DNA from 3 places in the Lysinibacillus sp. RS11 genome. Region 1 is predicted to be linked to each of the others. Evidence: predicted binding sites of a transcription regulator. Region 1 holds the regulator's gene; each other region holds the start of a gene.
What was found. Region 1 encodes LexA, which represses DNA repair genes until DNA is damaged. Its sites were predicted from a motif close to CGAACATATGTTCG; they were not measured.
Positions count from the first base shown of each region.

Region 2: a site for LexA is predicted at 5,492-5,505, ahead of ruvA (Holliday junction branch migration protein RuvA). Genes of this name have one in related genera too.
Region 3: a site for LexA is predicted at 4,254-4,267, ahead of parE (DNA topoisomerase IV subunit B). Genes of this name have one in related genera too.

Region 1 is NZ_CP168124.1:1,306,468-1,313,799, reverse strand. It holds gene tkt (transketolase) at 1-1,085, opposite strand, end outside; gene AB9L17_RS06370 (DUF896 domain-containing protein) at 1,467-1,700, opposite strand; gene AB9L17_RS06365 (GNAT family N-acetyltransferase) at 1,906-2,418, shown strand; gene AB9L17_RS06360 (helix-turn-helix transcriptional regulator) at 2,723-2,914, shown strand; gene def (peptide deformylase) at 2,907-3,485, shown strand; gene AB9L17_RS06350 (YneB family resolvase-like protein) at 3,643-4,308, opposite strand; gene yneA (cell division suppressor protein YneA) at 4,305-4,619, opposite strand; gene lexA (transcriptional repressor LexA) at 4,783-5,400, shown strand; gene AB9L17_RS06335 (gamma-glutamyl-gamma-aminobutyrate hydrolase family protein) at 5,706-6,428, opposite strand; gene AB9L17_RS06330 (prepilin peptidase) at 6,462-7,214, opposite strand.
Region 2 is NZ_CP168124.1:3,402,603-3,409,934, forward strand. It holds gene AB9L17_RS17550 (putative polysaccharide biosynthesis protein) at 1-333, shown strand, start outside; gene AB9L17_RS17555 (DUF421 domain-containing protein) at 330-965, opposite strand; gene yajC (preprotein translocase subunit YajC) at 1,107-1,367, opposite strand; gene tgt (tRNA guanosine(34) transglycosylase Tgt) at 1,541-2,686, opposite strand; gene queA (tRNA preQ1(34) S-adenosylmethionine ribosyltransferase-isomerase QueA) at 2,745-3,785, opposite strand; gene ruvB (Holliday junction branch migration DNA helicase RuvB) at 3,803-4,807, opposite strand; gene ruvA (Holliday junction branch migration protein RuvA) at 4,826-5,446, opposite strand; gene AB9L17_RS17585 (phosphotransferase) at 5,563-6,360, opposite strand; gene AB9L17_RS17590 (LysM peptidoglycan-binding domain-containing protein) at 6,431-7,332, opposite strand, start outside.
Region 3 is NZ_CP168124.1:2,498,604-2,505,935, forward strand. It holds gene parC (DNA topoisomerase IV subunit A) at 1-2,261, opposite strand, end outside; gene parE (DNA topoisomerase IV subunit B) at 2,258-4,234, opposite strand; gene plsY (glycerol-3-phosphate 1-O-acyltransferase PlsY) at 4,843-5,445, shown strand; gene AB9L17_RS12735 (HesB/YadR/YfhF family protein) at 5,465-5,755, shown strand; gene AB9L17_RS12740 (spore germination protein) at 5,901-7,332, shown strand, end outside.

The sequences.
Region 1 (7,332 bases):
TCTCCTGAAGAAGAACGAGTAGCTACTGATTTACCTGCTTCGTATACCGGTAATTCTGAAGCGAAATCCTCTGGTAATTGACCATTCATTGCTTTTTCAAATTGTGCTGCTAATTCTGGGAACTCTTGCTTATATGCTTCAAACATAGCATTCCAAGCTTCTTCTGGTTGTGCCCCTTGAAGCTCTGCAGCTGCAGTAAATGTATCGTATACTTCAGTTGGAATTTGGAATGGTTCATGTGCCCATTCATATGTTGCTTTTGTTAATACAGTCTCATCTTTACCTAATGGTGCACCGTGAGAATCTGCTTTACCTGATTTGTTAGGTGAACCGAAACCAATGATAGTTTTTACTTCGATAAGTGTTGGCTTGCCAGTTGATTTTTTAGCTTCCTCGATAGCTGTGTTAATCGCTTCAACATCTGTACCATCAGCAACTTTTAAATAGTTCCAGCCATAAGATTCAAAACGTTTTTGCACGTTTTCTGAGAATGACTTTTCTAAGTCACCGTCTAAAGAAATATCATTTGAATCGTATAAAACGATTAACTTTTCAAGCTTTAAGTGACCAGCTAATGAAATAGCCTCAGCTGCTACACCTTCCATTAAGTCGCCATCGCCACAAAGTGCGAATGTATAGTGATCAACGATGTCATGACCTGGTTTATTGTAAGTAGCTGCTAAATGACGTTCAGCCATTGCCATACCAACTGTCATAGCAATACCTTGACCTAGAGGACCTGTTGTTGCCTCTACCCCAACAGTATGACCATATTCAGGATGTCCTGGAGTTAATGAATCCCATTGACGGAAGTTTTGAATTTCTTCCATTGGTAAGCCGTAGCCACCAAGATGAAGTAGGCTGTATAGAAGCATAGAGCCATGACCTGCAGAAAGTACAAAACGATCGCGGTTATACCATTTTGGATTTGCCGGATTATGGCGAAGTTGTTTTGTCCAAAGCGTATAAGCCATTGGCGCTGCCCCCATCGGTAAACCTGGGTGACCTGAGTTTGCTTTTTCAATTGCATCGATTGACAAAGTTCGGATAGCATTAATCGCTAGTTGATCCGCATGTTGAGTCATTATGTTGTGACATCCTTTCTCGTCCTATATATTGTTCTTTTACAGTTTAGTCAACATTGCTTCAGAAAACAATGTTTTTGTTATACTATTTATGTTTTGTTACATACTTTATCTTTATTCAGTAGAAAAATACCGCCTAATTATAAAAAAATATTTATTTAAATATAATATTTTCACAGATGTGACCGTATAAGGCCAACTGAATAAAGATAATGCCTCCAGCGGATGTCACGGATTTTGAAAGGAGTTAATATAAGGATGTTAGCCTAAAACCTTCGCATCCTGTGAAAACGGCTAACTGACCTGCATCGTGCAGGCCTAAGCACAATTCAAAATCCGGACGCAATTACGCTGAGGAGTAATTGATCTAAATGTGACACATTAATTTAGAAATTTATTTTTTTTCGCTTGTTTTACCTTCTCTGGTGTTACATCATTACCTTCTGGATCTACCACTTTTACATTTTCAATTGTATCACGCATCGTTGCTCTAAATGTAGCTAGATACTCCTTGCGAAGCGCTGTTTGTTCTTTAGCTTCTGACTCTGTTAATTGTCCACTTTTAGCCTTTGCAGAAAGTTCATTGATTCGGTTAATTTTTTCTTTTGATAACATAGTTACACACCTTTCAATACATATCTTAATGAATATGGTATGCAAAGTATAGCATGGATTCCCTTAAAATGCAGTTATACCAACCTTTTTAGTGACCCTCAACATTTACAATAAATGCCACACCATACATGACTTTGTGAAGTTAGTTGTGTAAACTAATTTATGGGGTACAAAAAGATCCATTTATGTTTGGGGGAAAAATGAAATGTTTATCAAAACGAAAAGACTATTAATAAGAGAATTTGAGGTTCAAGATTGGCAAGCTGTCTATGAATATACTTCAAATCCAAATGTGATGAAGTATATTCCAGAGGGCGTTTTTAATGAGGAGAACGCAAAAAATTTTGTTTCTGAAAATAGCGGTGACAAAGCAAAACACTTTCCTGTTATTTTACTAAATGAAAATATTGTCATTGGTCATATGGTTTTCCATCAATGTTTTGGTGACCATACGTATGAAATTGGTTGGGTATTGAATCCGAACTATTACAATAATGGCTACGCCTCTGAAGCCGCAAGAGCTGTACTAGACTATGGATTCAAAGAAATGAAACTTCATCGAATTATTGCAACTTGTCAGCCAGAAAATATCCCATCGTATCGAGTGATGGAGAAAATCGGCATGAGACGCGAAGGTTATTTTAAAAAATGTATACCACACGGAGACGAGTGGTGGGATGAATATTATTATGCTGTAATAGATGAGGAATGGGCATAACCAATTCTTTATACTTTTGTTAATAGATCGTAGGAAACGCTATTAGTTGAAATAAAAATAGTGGAGGCTGGGACAGAACTCGATTATTTTGAAAAATAGCGAAAACAGATAATAACTTTTCCGCTTCAATGAGTAGAGTGTTCCTTCCTAAATCAAAAAAATGTTAGACCAATTGCAAGGTCTAACATTTTTTCTTTTTGTTGCAGCCTCTTTTTTAAAGTCAAAATGTCCAATACATTGGACATTTTACATTAGTTTCCATGTAATAAATAAACCAACACTTTAGACAAAAGGAGGTATAAGTCTGAAGAATATAATAAAAGCACTAAGAAAAAAATTAGGACTAACACAAGAAGCCCTTGCAAGGGAATGTGGGGTTGTTAGACACACTATTAATTGTATTGAAAATGATAAGTATGACCCAACTCTTGAATTAGCCTTTAAAATTGCTAAAGCTCTAAATAAAAAAGTTGATGAGGTGTTTATATATGAGTAAATTCCATCTTGAGTATATGATAACAATGAAAGATTTTGTAAAGGAGAGTGCTGCGATATTACGAAAAAATACGAATGAGGTTACGTTACCTGTTTCAAAAGAAGATCAAGATACATTAATTTGTATGCTTAAGTATTTAAAAAATAGCCAAGATCCGGATATTTCAAAAAAATATAAATTACGTTCAGGAGTTGGCTTATCTGCCAATCAAATTGGTCTGAATAAACGAATGTTTACTGCACTTTATAAAGATGGAGGTAAATATCATGAATATATGTTAATTAACCCAAAAATCGTTAGTCACTCTTTAAACATGATTTATTTACCGGAGGGGGAAGGTTGTCTTTCGGTCAATAGAAACGTTAATGGCTTTGTTCCAAGATATGAAAGAATTAAAGTTAAAGCATATGACATACATGGGCAAGAAGCCATTTATCATTTCAATGGATACGGTTCCATCGTAATGCAACACGAAATAGATCATTTAAACGGTATCATGTTTTATGACAGAATAAATAAAGAAAATCCATTTAAACTACCAGACAATGTTATGATTGAGAGTTTGTATTAATTAAGAAAAGACTAGTAGTGCAATTTCACCCGAAATAACGGTCAGTACGATTAACTGACCGTTATTGGGCCAACAAAACGTTGGTCCCCTAGTGTCGCCACAAGATAAGGCTTCCTATCAGCAGGATGACAAAACTCCCACTGATTGAAGTTTCATTTTATTTACCCGTCAAACTTTCTTGATGTTCCCTATATCTCCGATGTACAGTAGCTTTACTTACATCAAAGCCTAGACCTTTTAGTGTCATGGCAATTTCATCAAATGTGAAGCCTCGATTACGTAGCTTGATAATCTCTTCAACAGGCACATCCTTACGTTCTTGACCATTAGGATTTCCCCGATTAGATAAATTGTTTTCAGGACGATAGCCATTTTCAACGGCACGACGCATACCACGACGTATTTTAGCATTATGGATTCTGCGCTGGTACTCCTCTACGATCGCTAAAATCTCTAGTAGCATCGTATCCATTTCATTTAATTGTACAGGGCCCTCGTCTCGCATAGAAAAAACATCCGTTTCAGTTTTTTGTAATAAATGCAATACTGCCATTCTAGCATTTCCACGTCCTAAACGTGTTTCATCCTGTACAAATAATGCTTTAACTTCTTTTTCTTTAATAAAGTCGAGCATTTCAAGTAAGCCCTCACGTTCCACATCATAGCCACTATGCTTATCCATAAAAACGTGCTTCACTTCGTAGCCCTGCTCTTTAGCATAGCGCATCAACTCCTCTTGTTGACGCTCAAGCGAGGAACTTTGTGTCTCTTTTTCTGTACTTACACGGCAATAGACAACAGCCGATTGTTGTTTATTAATCATTGTTCATTTCTCGCAATTTCAATTGAATTTATGGGCATGGACTGGTCACCCACTACTGGAATCACTAGGGATTTACCTGCAATAATATCAACGTTCGATAATTCATTTTCTGCCTTTACAAGCTTAATCCAATCATCCGTTTTCATTTTACCAGAGTATTGCTCAGCTAACGACCATAAACTATCACCATGTTCGATTTCAATTTCGGCGTAAGTAACATCGCCTGGATCTGTTATAAAAAGGTATGCTGCAAATAGTAGACATACCCCTAACAAAGTAGTAATATGTGGATTTTTCTTTAACCAGTTCATCATCATAACCCCTTTTTAGAATGTTTGTTCGGAATGTATGTTCTCATAATAATACGAACAAATGTTTTTGTCAAACACTTTTCGAACCTATGTTTGCTTAAGTGTTCGCATTCTGTTATACTACTAATAAGTAGAATGATTAGAAAAAAAGAGGTGAGCAATCATGAAAAAAGTTTCGAAAAGACAAGAAGCCATATTAGAGTTCATCAAAGAAGAAGTACGCACAAAGGGGTATCCACCATCTGTACGTGAGATTGGTGAAGCAGTTGGACTTGCTTCAAGCTCAACAGTTCATGGACATTTAGCTCGTTTAGAACAAAAGGGCTTCATTCGTCGAGACCCAACTAAACCACGCGCTATTGAAATCCTAGAGCCAGAGGATTCTATTCAAAAGCAACAAGTTGTACATGTCCCACTTGTTGGGAAGGTTACAGCAGGTTCTCCAATTACTGCTATTGAAAATATCGATGAATACTTCCCACTTCCAGATATTTATGGTACAAGCGAAGATGAGTTATTTATGCTAGAAATTATGGGTGAATCAATGATTGAAGCTGGCATCTTAGACGGTGATTTAGTCATAGTTAAACAAAGAGCAACAGCTAATAATGGTGATATTGTCGTAGCCATGACTGAAGAGGATGAAGCAACTGTAAAGCGTTTCTTCAAGGAAAAAAACCATTTTCGTTTACAGCCTGAAAACGCAACAATGGAGCCGATCATCGTAGACCAAGTTTCTATTTTGGGGCAAGTTGTTGGTCTCTATCGTCGTGTACATTAGTATCTCAATATTAAAGTATAAAAAGAGGATATTATGTTCGCATATACCTCTTTTTCTTAATTTAAGGCTAGAGAATCAAGCAAGATGAGCACGAGTACACGCATTTAGTCCAGTCCTTTTGGAAAAAATCAAAATACGAAAACGCGTTGCTAGAAATAGTACTAAATGAAGATGTCGAAGGAGACTTTTCGGACATCTTTTTTCTTTTGATCATAACTTTGCTTAAAAGAAAAAAAGAATCCACTTTAGCATGGATTCCTAGTAAGCATCGAAACGTCGAACTAGCAATTTTAAGTTATCAAGTATTATGCCTCTACTTTGAATTTCAAACTTGCCCTTACAAATGCAGTAAATAATTTCTTCGATCCACCATCTCCTACAATGGCAAGCTCTTCAGGATGCCACTGTACGCCCAGACAAAATGGTAAATCTTCGTGTACTACCGCTTCAACGATACCATCACTTGATTTTGCTGCTACTTTCATTTTTTCCGAAACTACATTTACAGCCTGATGATGAAATGAATTAACAGCAATTTGCGCTTCCTCAATAATCGTTTTTAGTAGTGTATCAGGTGTAACATGAACATAATGTGTAGCAACGCCTCGAGCCGCTTGTTGTTTGTGCTTTAATAATTTACTACTATGATATTCGCTATCAATATCCTGATAGACCGTACCTCCTAGCGCTACATTTAGTATTTGCATCCCTCGACAAATGCCAAAAATCGGCATTTGGCGAATAAAGGCCGCTTCAATTAAGGCAAGCTCCACAGAATCCCTTTCTGGATGAACTTTCCCTAATTTCGGTGTAGGTTCTGCACCAAAGAGAAATGGATGTACATCATAGCCACCCGATAATAATAATCCATCCGTTAACGATAAAATTTGTGCTACATCCTCTTCTATGCCAAGCGGAATTATCAATGGAATTCCACCAGCTTCAATGACACTTTTGCTGTAGGCGGCATTTAATCTAGAAGACAAATCATCTTCCACAAAGGCCGTTATACCGATAACTGGTTTCACTTTATCCCCTCCATGATCCACAAGATTTACGACTTACCAACATTCAAAATACCAATTCATCAACGCGTCTCCATAAAAATAGACAACGATAGCTGCTAGCGCAATAGATGGTCCAAATGGTATAGGCGTTTTTCTTCCCTGCCTACGGACCTTTAACACCACTATCCCAACAATCATTCCAATCACAGCTGATACAAATAGTGTCAGAAGTGTATGTATTGTGCCGAGTACAAGACCGAGTAAAAAGAATAATTTAATATCGCCACCACCCATACCACCTCTTGATAAAGCAGCAATACTATATAGTATGCAAAATCCTACGACAGCACCAACTATACTATCCCACCACGGAGACAACGGCGATATCAAGCGTCCAATAATTAGTAATGGTAAAAAGAATAGGAGTATTTTATCAGGAATAAGCATATACGCAAAATCCGATACAACAATAATTACTAATAATGAAATCAATAATAGTGCTACAAAAAATTCTGCACTAAAGCCTAATTTCCAATAAGCCAAGGCAAATAATATGCCTGTTATAAGTTCCATCAGTGGATAAATCCCAGAAATTTTTTGACCACAGCTACGGCATTTCCCACCTAAAAACATATAAGACAACACAGGTATCAAATCAAGCACAGTCAACTTTCTCTTACAATGAATACAATGCGAAGGTGGACGGAAAATCGACCCTTTTATTGGTATCCGTAAGCCCACTACATTAAAAAAAGAGCCAAGAACGAAGCCAAAAAGTAAAACAATAATTGTATAAGCCATTTCCATCTTTATGTCCTCCTATACCAATAGACGCCCATACAATTCAAGTATGCGCGCCATTTACATTATTGTGATCCTTCAAAATAGATCGTCGTTACCTGTTTTTCCTAATCTTCTAGTATAC
Region 2 (7,332 bases), 2.1 Mb from region 1:
TTTGTCATGTTCGTACTTGCTTCTCAGCCTGGTATACAGGAAAAAGGTGCCGTTGTAGCAATTGGCTTTGGTGTTTTACTAACTTCGTTTTTGCATATCGCAACAGTAAGACAGCGCAAAAATTTACGTGCCGGCTTTAGAATGTTTGTTGTTCCATATAGTTGCTTTATTGCTGTTTGTGTTACCCAGTATTTCCTGATGCAAATGTTGCCACTACCATTCATTTTAAGTAGCTGTGTGACCTTATTTTTACTATTTACATTTTTACTATTATCCAATCAGTTACGCATTACAGACTTGCGCTACCTTCGTAAGTTGGCCAAGAAAGTTTAATTTTCTTTCAACTGAATATGCAGCCGATTATCCTCCCAAACACAAAAAAATACAGTGCGACTATCTTGAATATTATTTTTAGCGAGTTCTGCCATTAACCAATCAATATCTTTATGCAATATTTTTAAATGTCTATCCTGAATATCACCATCAGTAATAAGTGGGTAAACAAATGCCTTTTCATCTTTTTTATAAACAGAAAGATTGCCTGAAGGCTCTAAATAGGCATAAGCAATATCTGTGACAGAAGCAGTACCATTTTCGCGTAGTTGTTGACATAAATCATCTAAATTATAGCGTTGCTTGCGCATTTCACTTTCTAAAAGGACACCATCTCTTATGAGTAATACTGGATCACCATCAACTAGGTCACGGAATTTTTTACTTTTTAGTGAAAAATACGCACTTGTTATTTGAATGAAAAATAATATGATGATTGGTAAAATTACATTAAATAAAGGACTTTCAAAGTCATCAAGCGCAAACGCTGCAACTTCAGCCATTAAAATGGATACGACTAAATCTATTACAGATAATTCGCCGACCTCACGTTTACCCATTAAACGAAAAATTATTAGGATAAACACATATAAAAAGCATGTTCTAAAAATAATCATTAAATAATCTTCCATGCAGTCACCCCCCATATTATCAAGGTGACCGTGTAAGTTACTTTTTATACAAAAAGCCTGATCAAAATGGTTATTTTGACAAATCTAAATAAAATAAGTAAGGCGTTGTCCACATAAATGATGGACAACGCCTTATAAATGTTAGTTATTTACAATACGTCCGATTGCTTGACGATCAAATTTCACGCGCACATTGTCTGCGATTTTTAATGTTACAGCAGTGTCCTCAATTGAGTCGATCTCTCCGTGTAAGCCACCGATTGTAATAACTTTATCTCCACGTTGCAAATTACTCTGCATATTTTGTGTTTCCTGCTGTCTCTTTTTAGCAGGGCGGATTAAAATAAACCACATTGCAACGAACATTAGTAATATTGGTGCTAATCCAATTAGTTGTTCCATGATTCTTGCCCCCTCTCCAATTCTCACTTTTTTAGTATAGACTATTTCACCTTAAAAAAGCGATGACCAAGCCCAAAATTTTTCTATATTACTAATATTTTTTCTATAATAGACAATTTTTTGCTAGTAATATTCACAATTCACATAAATTTACATGATTTTTTTACTAAAGATTAGAAGTTCTTTGCATTTGGTCCGTTAAAACCATATTTCTCGAAAAATTCTTCTCGGAAATCGCCAAGACGATCTTCACGAATTGCCTCACGTACTTGCTCCATTAGCTTCAATAGGAAGTGTAGGTTATGGTATGTCGTTAAGCGGATACCAAACGTTTCTTCAGTACGAATTAGGTGGCGAATATACGCGCGTGAATAGTTTTTACATGTATAGCAATCACAGTTCGGATCAATCGGCCCAAAATCACGTGCATATTTTGCATTTTTAACAACTAAACGACCTTCTGAAGTCATTAATGTACCATTACGGGCAATACGTGTTGGTAGTACACAGTCAAACATATCAATACCTCGAATAGCCCCATCAATTAATGAATCCGGCGATCCTACGCCCATTAAATAGCGCGGTTTGTTCGCTGGCATCATTGGCGTAGTAAACTCTAAAACTCGGTTCATGACGTCTTTAGGCTCCCCAACAGATAGCCCTCCAATTGCATAACCTGGGAAATCTAGCTCTACTAAGGCTTCTGCAGAACGACGGCGTAAGTCCTCGTATTCTCCCCCTTGAATGATACCAAATAGACCTTGTTCTTCTGGACGGTTATGAGCTTCTTTACAACGCTTAGCCCAACGCGTTGTGCGATCTACTGATTGTAGCATATAGTCATATGTCGCAGGATAAGGTGGACATTCATCAAATGCCATCATAATATCCGAACCTAAATCATTTTGAATTTCCATTGCCTTTTCTGGACTTAAAAACAGTTTATCCCCATTCAAATGATTACGGAAGTGAACCCCTTCTTCTTCAATTTTACGGAATTGACTAAGTGAGAACACTTGGAAACCACCTGAATCTGTTAGAATTGGGCGATCCCAGTTCATAAATTTATGCAAGCCCCCTGCTTCTTTCACAATATCATTACCTGGGCGAAGCCATAAATGATACGTATTTGACAGAATAATACCTGCATTCATTTCTTTTAAGTCCTCAGGTGACATTGTTTTTACAGTTGCTTGTGTACCAACAGGCATAAATGCTGGCGTTTCAAAAGAGCCATGTGGCGTATGCACGATGCCAAGGCGTGCTCCTGTTTGTTTACAAGTATGAAGTAGCTCATAACGAATTGCTGGTTGTGTCATAAAATAAATATTCCTCTCTTATCTAAAGTAAAAACAGTACTTCGATTTTTTCTTTAGTTTATCCTTTTGGACGGATAAACATAGCATCACCAAAGCTAAAGAAGCGATATTTTTCTTCTACAGCTTGTTTATATGCACTTAAAATTGTTTCTCTTGTCGCAAGTGTGCTAACAAGCATGACAAGGGTTGATTTTGGTAAATGGAAGTTTGTTATTAAACCATCTACAACCGAAAATTCGTATCCTGGATAAATGAAAATGGACGTCCAACCTTGCTCTGCACGAACCTCGCCTCCATATTTAGAGCCGATCGTTTCCAAAGTACGGTTAGAAGTTGTCCCAACTGCTATCACCTTTCCACCATTACTCTTTACACGGTTAATAATAGATGCCGCTTCTTCCGTTACACTATAAAATTCGGCATGCATTTCGTGATTTTCAATTGAATCTACACTTACAGGACGGAAAGTTCCTAGTCCTACATGTAAAGTGATAAATACAACTTCGACCCCTTTTGCTTTAACTTGCTCTAGTAATTCTTCTGTAAAATGAAGACCTGCAGTTGGTGCTGCTGCTGAGCCACGTTCTTTAGCATAAACGGTTTGGTAACGATCCTTGTCCTCTAATTTTTCACGAATATACGGAGGCAATGGCATCTCACCAAGTTGTTCTAAAATTTCATAAAAAATCCCATTATATTTAAACTCAAATGTACGCCCACCATGATCAAGCTCTCCTGTACAAGTAGCAGTCAATAAACCATCTCCAAATGTCACAACTGTACCGACCTTTACACGTTTAGCTGGCTTAACAAGTGTTTCCCATTCATCCGTACCAGCCATTTGCTTTAATAGCAGTACCTCTATATGAGCACCTGTTTCTTCTTTAACGCCCATTAATCGCGCTGGTAAGACCCTTGTATCATTTAATACAAGACAGTCTCCTGCTTGTAGCTCCTCTAAAATATGAGCGAAATGATGATGCTCAACATTTTGTGAGCCTGGTGTCACGACCATTAATCGACTAGCTGTACGATCAATAAGTGGTGTTTGTGCTATGAGTTCCTCTGGCAATTCAAAATCAAAATCTTCTACACGCATGAAAATACTTCCTTCTTCTAGGTTTGTTGGGGATATTCATATCCAAAATGTTCGTAGGCTAAATTTGATGCCACACGTCCACGTGGCGTCCGTTGAATAAAGCCTATTTGCATCAAATACGGCTCGTACACATCCTCTATTGTTACACGTTCCTCACCAATAGATGCTGCCAACGTATCTAAGCCTACAGGGCCACCACGGAAGCGCTCAATCATATTGGTCACAAGTTTATGATCAATATGGTCAAGTCCTCTAGGATCGACTTGCAATAGCTCAAGAGCTTGCTTAGCAAGTCCCTCAGTTATCATACCATCTCCAAGCACCTGTGCATAATCTCGCACTCGTTTAAGCAGGCGATTGGCAATACGTGGTGTCCCTCGCGAGCGTCTCGCCATTTCAAGTGCTGCTACTTGTTCAATATCAACATCAAATAAGTGTGCACTACGCTCTACAATTTCTGCAAGTGAAGTATTATCATAATACTCCAATCTTAATAATACGCCAAAGCGATCCCTTAAAGGTGCTGATAATGCGCCAGCTCTTGTTGTTGCACCAACTAGTGTAAATGGCGGTAAATCAAGCCGTACAGAACGCGCTTCTGGACCTTTACCAACAACTATATCTAAACAAAAATCCTCCATGGCTGGATAAAGCACCTCTTCTATTGCACGAGGCAGGCGATGTATTTCATCGATAAATAGCACATCTCCTGGCTCCAGTGAGCTTAAAATCGCCGCCAAATCCCCAGGACGTTCGATTGCAGGACCACTAGTCATGCGCACATTAACATTCATTTCATTAGCAATGACCGCAGCTAATGTCGTTTTACCAAGTCCAGGTGGTCCATATAACAGCACATGATCTAAACTTTCCTGACGAAGCTTTGCCGCTTCAATGAAAATTTGTAAATTCTCCTTTACCTTATGCTGTCCAATGTATTGTGCTAATCTTTGTGGACGTAAAGATAATTCAAACTGTTCATCATAGCTACCCGCCTCACTAGCAATCATACGTTCAGACATGTACTTCCCCCCCTTCCACTATTTTAACTTTAATAGCAATTGTAATGCTTGTTTCATAAATGCATCTGTTGTTTCAAGCTTGTCATTTTCCTCAAGCTGTGGACGTATTTTTTCAAGTTCTTTTTCAGAATAACCAAGTGCCATTAACGCAAGAATAGCTTCTTCAAGCTCATGTTTAAATGGATTCACACCAAATAACGGCAGCTCATCCTCTGAACTAGGTAGCTCGATAGTCTCCATTAATCCACCAAGTTTACCTTTTAAATCTAGAATCATTTGACGGGCCGTTTTCTTGCCAACACCCGGGAATTTTACTAAAAACGATTCATCCTCTCGTTCAATGGCACCTATCACCTGTTGCGGGTTCCCAGTAGCTAAAATAGCTAACGCACCCTTTGGTCCAATTCCTGATACTAATATAAGCTTTCGAAACAGCTCTCGTTGGTCTAAATTTGGAAAGCCATATAACACTTGAGCATCCTCACGCACATGCAAATGTACAAAAATTTGCTGCTCAAGTGCAGATGTCCTAAACGCAAATGGATTAGGTGTATTGAGCTGCCAACCAATTCCTTGTTGTTCAAGCACAATATACTCAGGAGTAATACGCTTTATTTGTCCTTTTAAATAATCATACATTTTCTATAATCCCTCACAATCATCGTCTTCGATTATAGCATATAGCGAACGAATGCTCGACTATAAGAAAAAGCACAAGTAATCGTTCACACACAAAAATGACCGCCTAAAGACGGTCATTTCTTCATCATTCTATCAATATCGTACCACAGTTTTGGCCAATATGTGAGGGCACGTTTTGTAAACGGCACTAAATAATCTAAAAACACTAGCTGTTGATCTAATGGTAAATCCACTGCGAAAAGCCATTCACGTAAAAGCTCATTTGGATATTTTAAACGATGTAGCTTTCTTTTATCTAAACGGTTCAGCTCCGGTAACTCTGCAAATATTTTACTAAGGTCATAATCTACAGCTGGCAATACACGATGTAACCATAAAATATATTCATCATCCGCTTCTCCAAGATGAGCTAAATCAAAATCAATTAAACGCAATTCCCCATCTGAGCACCATAAAAAATTATGATGTACGACATCTCCATGTAAAAGCGTTATTTCTTTTTCGGGTACATCCTCCCGTGCGATTAACTGTAACGACTTCTCACTATAGTGTAAAATTTGATCGATTTCTTCTTTCGTTAAAAAAGCACGAAATTCATTCCGCCTGCTCTTAAAACGCATATGACGCATTTGCCATTTTAAAAGCTGTGAATAGGTATGCAAGCCCGGCATCCGCTGCCAAGCAATTTTCTTATGTGTATCATGTAAGGTATTTAATAACTTAAGTGATTCCATCCGATCTTTTTTATGTGCAAAATTTGCACTATGACTTCCTTCTTGCCAAACTTGCACGATTAAGTACTCATCATCACTTTTCATTAAAGGTAAAATCAGTGAGGGTTCAAGTCGTCCAAGCTGTCGATGGATAACCCTCACCTTATCTGCTATTTCTAACTGCTTTGCACGTTTCACAAAATAATTATTAGATTGATATTTATACTTCCAAATATTAGACTTTACTTCTTCAATGATATACGCTTTTTCACCATCGATAAGGCGTCATCCCGCCTGGGTACATGTGCGGTGACATCCATGGCCCTGATGAAGAATACGGCGTTGGGCACTGGGATGGACATGGCATTGGACATGGTGGTGGGCACGGTGGTGGACATGGCGGTTGGCATTGACATGAATCCATTTTCCAATTCGGCATCATGATTGGTTGTGCATTACAACCACAGGATTGCTTCATTTCCATCTCCTGCATAGGCTCATATCCAGGCTTCATAGGGAAGAATGGAGATGTACTAGATTCTAAGAAATCAGGCATTCCAGCAACTTTACTGCATGGCTCACATGATGGTTGCTCCGGCATCGTATATGCTTCTACTTGTTGTTCCATTGGCATTGGCATCGGCATCGGCATATGCCACCACATATGATGATGCACCGGCTGATGACAGCTTACACAATGAGGTACTACTGGCATATGTGGCATTGGTTGTGGCATTTGTGGCATGATATAAATCGGTTGTGGCATTGGTTGTGGCATTGGTTGTGGCGGTAGTTCCGGTTGTGCTACAGGCGGTGGTGGTTGAATTTGAACTGATGGCGGTATAACCATTTGAGTTTGTTCTACTTGTGGCATGACTACTTGTTGATGCCAATTAAGCTCTACAGGCTGTGGTACAAACGTCGGTTGCTGAGGCATTGGCATTGGATACGGAATTGGAATCATCTGTGGTTCTGGCATCGGTGGTGGTGGTGCAACAATAGGTGGTGGCATCGGTCTTTGCACCTCTTTTTTGATACTTTCTTTAACAGGCCTTGTAGGTGACTCCTTATGCATAGGTCTTTCCTTATGCCCTTCCCTATGCATATCCCAATTTGTATCTCTATTTCCTTCTCTATGCGGTTCTTTGTTTATTTTTTCAGGCAAAATAA
Region 3 (7,332 bases), 1.2 Mb from region 1:
TTTACAACAGAGACGATACGGTGAGGATTCGCTTTTAATTCTGTTAACACTTTTAAGCCGCGTTTCGCACGACTTGTCATCTCTACTTCAGCTACATTCATTTTCTTCACAGCACCACGTTGCGTCACAATGACAACATATTCAGTGTTATTTGGCTGCAAGATATTGACCCCGATTAAAGCTTCTCCCTCTTTTAGCGTAATCCCTTTAACACCGCCTGTTTTGACGCCTGTTACTGGTAACTCCTCAATTGGGAAGCGAATCGCATAAGCTGTATCTGTCGTTAATAATAATTCCGCTTCATCTGTGACGAAATCCGCAAAAATCATTTCATCTCCTGCTTTGACATTCATCGTTTTAATCGGCTTCGAATAACGAGTTACAGCATAATCTGCTAGAGGTGAGCGTTTAATTTGTCCATCTTTCGTAGCTGTTAAAATATACGTATTGGCTTGTTCGAATGTCTCAAAACCGTATACAGCAAGAATAGATTCGTCTTCGCCAGTCGGCACAATACTTGAAATATGCTGACCAAGATCCTTCCAACGAATATCTGGTAGCTCATGGACAGGCTGATAAATGTAATTCCCTCGATTTGTGAACAGCAGTAAATGATGCTGCGTATTTAAGTTTTCCTCATATAATAAATAATCGGAATCTTTCATCGCAAAATCCTGGCCATTCGATGCTGCGTGTGAGCGTGTAGATGTACGTTTAATATAGCCATCCTTTGTGACTGTAACAACGACTTCCTCACTTGGTACAAGAACATCTAATGTAATTTTGATTTCTTCAATTTCTCGTTCAATTTTCGAACGACGTGGCTCTGTAAAACGTTTTTTAATATCAAGCAATTCTTGTTTAATGACACGTACAAGTTTTGCTTCGCTATTCAGAATGCCTTCAAGCTTGGCGATGAGTTTATTTAACTCATCTTGTTCATGGCGAAGCTCTGTAATATCCGTATTCGTTAAACGGTATAGTTGTAAGCTTACAATTGCCTCTGATTGCACTTCTGTAAAGTCAAACTTCACCTGTAAATTCGTTTTCGCATCTCGTTTATCGTTGGAAGAACGAATCGTTGCAATGACTTCATCTAAAATAGATAGCGCCTTAATTAAGCCATCAACAATATGTGAGCGATCTTTAGCTCTTTGCAAATCATAAATGGAGCGGTTTGTCACGACTTCCTTTTGATGGGCAATATACGCGTCCAGTAACAATGGCAATGTCATCATTGTCGGACGACGATTATGGATAGCAATCATATTAAAATTATAAGCTACTTGTAAGTCAGTTGTTTTGAATAAGTAATTTAAAATACCTTGTCCAGGTACATCTTTTTTCAGCTCAATCACAACGCGTAAGCCTGTACGATCTGATTCATCACGAATTTCCGCAATTCCTTCAAGTCGCTTATCCACACGCTGTTCATCAATTTTCTTCACAAGGTTTGCTTTATTAACATCATACGGCAATTCTGTAATAACGATTTGCTCTTTGCCACCCTTGATTGGTTCAACAGCTGCTTGAGCACGCACAATAATTTTGCCGCGGCCTGTCTCATACGCTTTCTTAATGCCATCGACACCTTGGATGATACCACCTGTTGGGAAATCAGGCCCTTTGATGACGGTCATTAATTCATCAACCGTAGCATTCGGGTTATCCAAGCGCATTAGAACGCCGTCTAGCACTTCATCTAACGCGTGAGGCGGGATATCTGTCGCATAGCCGGCAGAAATACCTGTCGAGCCGTTAACCAGTAAATTAGGGAAACGCGCTGGTAAAACAGTTGGCTCCATATCTTGATCATCAAAGTTCGGCACAAATTCAACGGTTTTCTTGCCAATATCACGTAGCATCTCGGCTGCAATGGCAGAAAGTCTTGCCTCTGTATAACGCATCGCTGCAGGTGGGTCACCATCAACAGAACCATTATTACCATGCATTTCAATGAGCATATGACGTGCCTTCCAATCCTGACTCATACGTACCATCGCTTCGTATACGGAGCTATCACCGTGTGGATGGTAGTTACCAATAACATTACCGACTGTTTTGGCTGATTTACGGAATGGTTTATCATTCGTATTCCCCTCTGTAAACATCGCATATAAAATACGACGTTGTACAGGCTTAAGACCGTCACGTGCATCAGGCAACGCGCGGTCTTGAATAATATATTTACTATAGCGACCAAAGCGGTCACCCATTACTTCTTCTAAAGGTAAATCTTGAAACTTTTCCGTACTACTCATGCTTGGCCCTCCTCTTGTTGGATGAATTCATTGTCTAAAATATTAGAATCATCCTCCATACCGAAGTTGACATTGGCTTCGATCCATTTTCGGCGTGGTTCAACTTTGTCGCCCATTAATGTTGTGACACGTCTTTCAGCACGTGCACCATCTTCAATTGTTACGCGAATTAATGTCCGCGTTTCAGGGTTCATCGTCGTATCCCATAGCTGGTCAGCATTCATCTCTCCAAGACCTTTATAACGCTGTAATATGTAACCCTTTCCAACTTTTTTAATGGCTGTTTGTAAATCACTTTCGGTCCAAGCATATTCAATCACTTCTTTTTTACCAGTACCTTTTGACACTTTATAAAGCGGCGGTAATGCGATAAATACCTTTCCTGCTTCAATTAATGGTCGCATATAACGATAGAAGAACGTTAGTAGCAGCACTTGAATATGCGCTCCATCAGTATCCGCATCGGTCATAATCACGACTTTATCATAGGATGAGTCCTCAACAGAGAAATCTGTTCCAACGCCTGCACCAATGGCATGAATGATCGTTGAAATTTCTTCATTTTTCATAATGTCCTGAAGCTTCGCCTTTTCCGTATTAATAACTTTACCACGCAATGGTAAAATCGCTTGGAACGTACGATCTCGCCCTTGTTTAGCAGAACCTCCTGCAGAATCACCTTCGACTAAATACAGCTCGTTTTTTGCAGCATTTCGAGATTGTGCAGGTGTTAGTTTTCCAGAAAGAATCGTACTGCCTTTTTTGCTTTTCTTGCCATTTCGTGCATCTTCACGCGCTTTACGAGCCGCTTCACGTACTTGTTGCGCACGAATAGCTTTTCGTACAAGCGATGCAGACAATTCAGCGTTTTCTTCAAGTACATATAAAATTTGCTCTGAGACAACACTATCTACCGCCGAACGGGCCTCACTCGTCCCAAGCTTACCCTTTGTTTGGCCCTCGAATTGTAGTAAGTGCTCGGGAATGCGAACAGAAACAATCGCTGCTAAGCCCTCTCGAATGTCTGTCCCTTCAAGATTCTTATCCTTATCTTTTAACAGACCAATTTTTCGTGCATATTCATTAAAAACACGCGTCAACGCTGCTTTGGCACCCGTTTCATGTGTCCCGCCATCTCGCGTACGAACATTGTTAACGAATGAAAGAATTGTTTCTGAATAGCCGTCGTTGTACTGGAAGGCGAACTCTACTTCAATTTCATCTTGAATCCCTTCCACATACTTTACAGGATGAAGTACATCTTTCTCCTCATTCAAATACGCAACGAAAGCTTCAATGCCGTTCTCATAAAAGAAAACATCACCTTTGCCTTCCTCGCGTTCATCGATTAACTCAATTTTTAAGCCTTTTAATAAAAATGCTGACTCGCGTAAACGTTCTGCAAGCGTATCATAATTATATTTTGTCACCGAGAAAATCGTGTCATCCGGTAGAAAATGGACCTGTGTTCCTGTCTGTTTTGTTTGTCCGATTTCTTCAAGTGTCGTCACAGGATGTCCACCGTTTTCAAAACGTTGTCGATACTTTTTACCGTCGCGGTGAATCGTCACTACTAAAAAGGAAGATAAAGCATTAACAACTGAAGAACCTACACCATGTAAGCCACCGCTCGTTTTATAGCCGCCTTGTCCGAATTTACCACCAGCGTGTAGGACGGTAAAGATAATTTCAGGAGTTGGTTTACCCATCTTATGCATCCCAGTGGGCATTCCACGGCCGAAGTCTCGAACGCTAATACTTTGGTCTTTATGAATAGTGACGATGATATGAGAACCAAAGCCAGCCAGTGCTTCATCCACCGCATTATCTACGATTTCATATACAAGGTGATGAAGTCCACGGCCATCTGTAGAACCGATATACATGCCAGGTCGCTTTCGTACCGCTTCTAATCCTTCTAATACTTGAATGGCGTCATCATTATAGACGCTTGGTGACTGTTTATTCGCCAAATATTTCCCCTCCAAAAAACAAACGCATGTTCTATTTATGTTCTCTTCCTAATAATAATAGCATTTCTTGTCAATAGCTAGTGGCAGGTCCAAAAAATTTTTAAAAATCCTTCACAACTTTTACTTTTTTATAGAATCATTTGCCATTATTGCTTCAGCTGTCCAATTTCCTTGACGCAGGCAATAAGTTTTAGTTGCATAAATACTGATGACTAATTGCTAACTGTCAACCGCATAATGGTTTTAATATCTTCATACAGAAGCTTTTCAATACCCACTGTAAAATATTCAGGTATGTTAATAACAATGTACTTCTTCCATTCCGCGAAATTAAAGATAGACTTCTATTCTACCAAAGGAACGGGTGAATGACAAAATTGCCATTTTACCTATATTTTAGACGCTCGGCCTACTGGAAATACTCATGTCAAAAAACCTAACTTATGTTCGAATAAACAGATAGAAATCTTTAAAATACATTTATCTTTTGTATTGAATTCAAGATACACTAGGAAATCTCCTTCATTGCATTGTAGATTAGAGAGAAAAAGTGTAAAATACTTGTTACATATTATTAGTACCAAGTTATAAATGAAAGGAGTCCAGCTATGCTTAATGGACTTATTATTTTATGTGCTTATCTAATCGGCTCTATACCTTCGGGATTATGGATAGGCAAAATTTTTTATAAAACAGATATTCGTGAACATGGTAGTGGGAATTTAGGGGCGACGAATACATTCCGTATTTTAGGAAAAAAAGCAGGAATAGTTGTCACAATTATGGATGTTTTAAAAGGAACAGCTGCAGTATTACTCGTATCTCTTCCTGTTTTTTCTGAAGTATCCATTCACGCATTAATTCTTGGACTTATAGCGGTTGTTGGTCATATGTTCCCTGTCTTTGCGAGTTTCCGCGGAGGGAAAGCTGTGGCAACATCAGCAGGAGTTCTCTTAGGCTATTCATGGCCTCTATTTGTTTTACTATTTATTACTTTTTTCGTTACATTAAAACTAACGAAAATTGTCAGCTTAACTTCTATGATTGCCGCTTTAGTAGCACTAATTTATTCAATCGTTTATTATTTTGTTACAGGTGATATTGCTTTAGGTTTTTTAGTAGCATGTTTATTTAGCTTTATCATTTATCGTCACCGAGCAAATATTGTCCGCATTAAAAATGGGACAGAGCCAAAGGTGAAATGGCTGTAACGAAGAAAGGAGCATTCTATTGAATATTGCACTAACAGATGAAGCCCTACAATGGTTTAAACGAGAGATGGAAGTAGAATCCGGAGATACGATTCGTTTTTATGCAAGATATGGTGGTTCCAGTCCCTTTCACGAAGGCTTTTCACTTGGAATGACTCGTGAAGAACCAATCGAAATTGGTGTTAAGACAGTTTTTGACGATGTCACCTACTACATCGATGAAAAAGATTTATGGTTTTTCAATGATCACAATTTACATGTAGATGTAGATGCTACAATAGATGAATTAAAGTATGATTATCGCAAATAAAGCAGTGTTTCCTTCGTTTATACGAGGGAAATACTGCTTTTCTTTTTCCTATGATTTATGTTTATTCCATCCCATACTTAGTTTATCTCTTCTGAAAGTTGTACATTCTATAGGTAGTGAACGCAAACTTGAGGAGGCAAGAAAAATGTCCATTTCTAAAGTTACGAATACCTCCCAATCAAATTCAAACAATGACCTACTGTATAGCTCATTATCTCAAAATATGAAGGTGATTAAACATACACTTGGGAATAGTAATGATATTATCATACGAGAAATTTCGATTGGTAAAGCTGAAAAAAATACAGTAACAAGTGAAATTACAATTGGTAAAGCTGAAAAACATGCGATGGTGATGATCAGTATTGATGGTTTATCCGATAAAACAACCATTTCTGATTCTGTGATTGATAAACTGATACAAGAAGTTGAAGAAGCTCAAAACCCAGACGTAGAGACTATAAAACAATATGTAAAAGAAACTTGTTTAACAGTCGGCGATGTCAATGAAATTTCGAATTTCTCAACACTTTACAATTCTATTTTGAATGGAGATACAGTCATCTTATTAGATGGTGTTTCGGCAGGCATCGTGACAAGTACAAAAAGCGCAAAAGATAGAGCTATTACTGATCCATCAACTGAATCGGTTATTAGAGGTCCGCGCGAGTCCTTTACAGAAACATTACGTACCAACACCGCCCTCATCCGTCGAAAAATTAAAAGTCCAAATCTTTGGATAAAGTCTCGTGTTATCGGTGAGGTTACTAAAACGGATGTTGCGGTTATGTATTTAAACGGCATTGCCAATGACAAAATAGTAGCAGAGGTTCTTGCGCGATTAGATCGTATTAATATTGACGGAATTTTGGAAGGTGGCTATATCGAAGATTTTATTCAAGATTCTAAATTCACTATATTCCCAACTGTCTATAATTCTGAACGACCTGATGTCATTGCGGGAGAACTATTAGATGGTAAAATTGCTATTTTAGTGGACGGTACACCCTTTGTGTTAATTGTACCTGCTCTTTTTACGTCCTTTTTACACTCTGCTGAAGATTACTATCAGCATTGGATCATTAGTTCTTTAGTACGCATATTAAGATTTTTTGGTATTAGTCTTGCATTAGTGGCACCTTCACTCTATGTGGCCATCACAACTTTCCATCAAGAAATGCTACCAACACCGATGCTCATCAGTATCGCATCTCAACGAGAAGGAGTCCCCTTCCCTGCAGTTGTCGAAGCACTCATGATGGAGCTTGCCTTTGAAATACTACGAGAAGCGGGTCTTCGAATGCCAAGAACTATTGGTCCAGCGGTATCTATTGTAGGAACTTTAGTCATCGGTCAAGCCGCTGTAGAAGCAGGGATTGTCTCAGCTGTAATGGTCATTATTGTAGCATTAACAGCGATTTGTAGTTTCTTGTTCCCTGCTTATGGCTTATCGAATACCATTCGTCTTTTACGTTTCCCATTAATGATATTAGCAGCGATGTTAGGTTTATTCGGCGTGATGTTTGGGATGATGATGATCATTATTCACTTATGTAGCATTCGAACTTTTGGTGTTC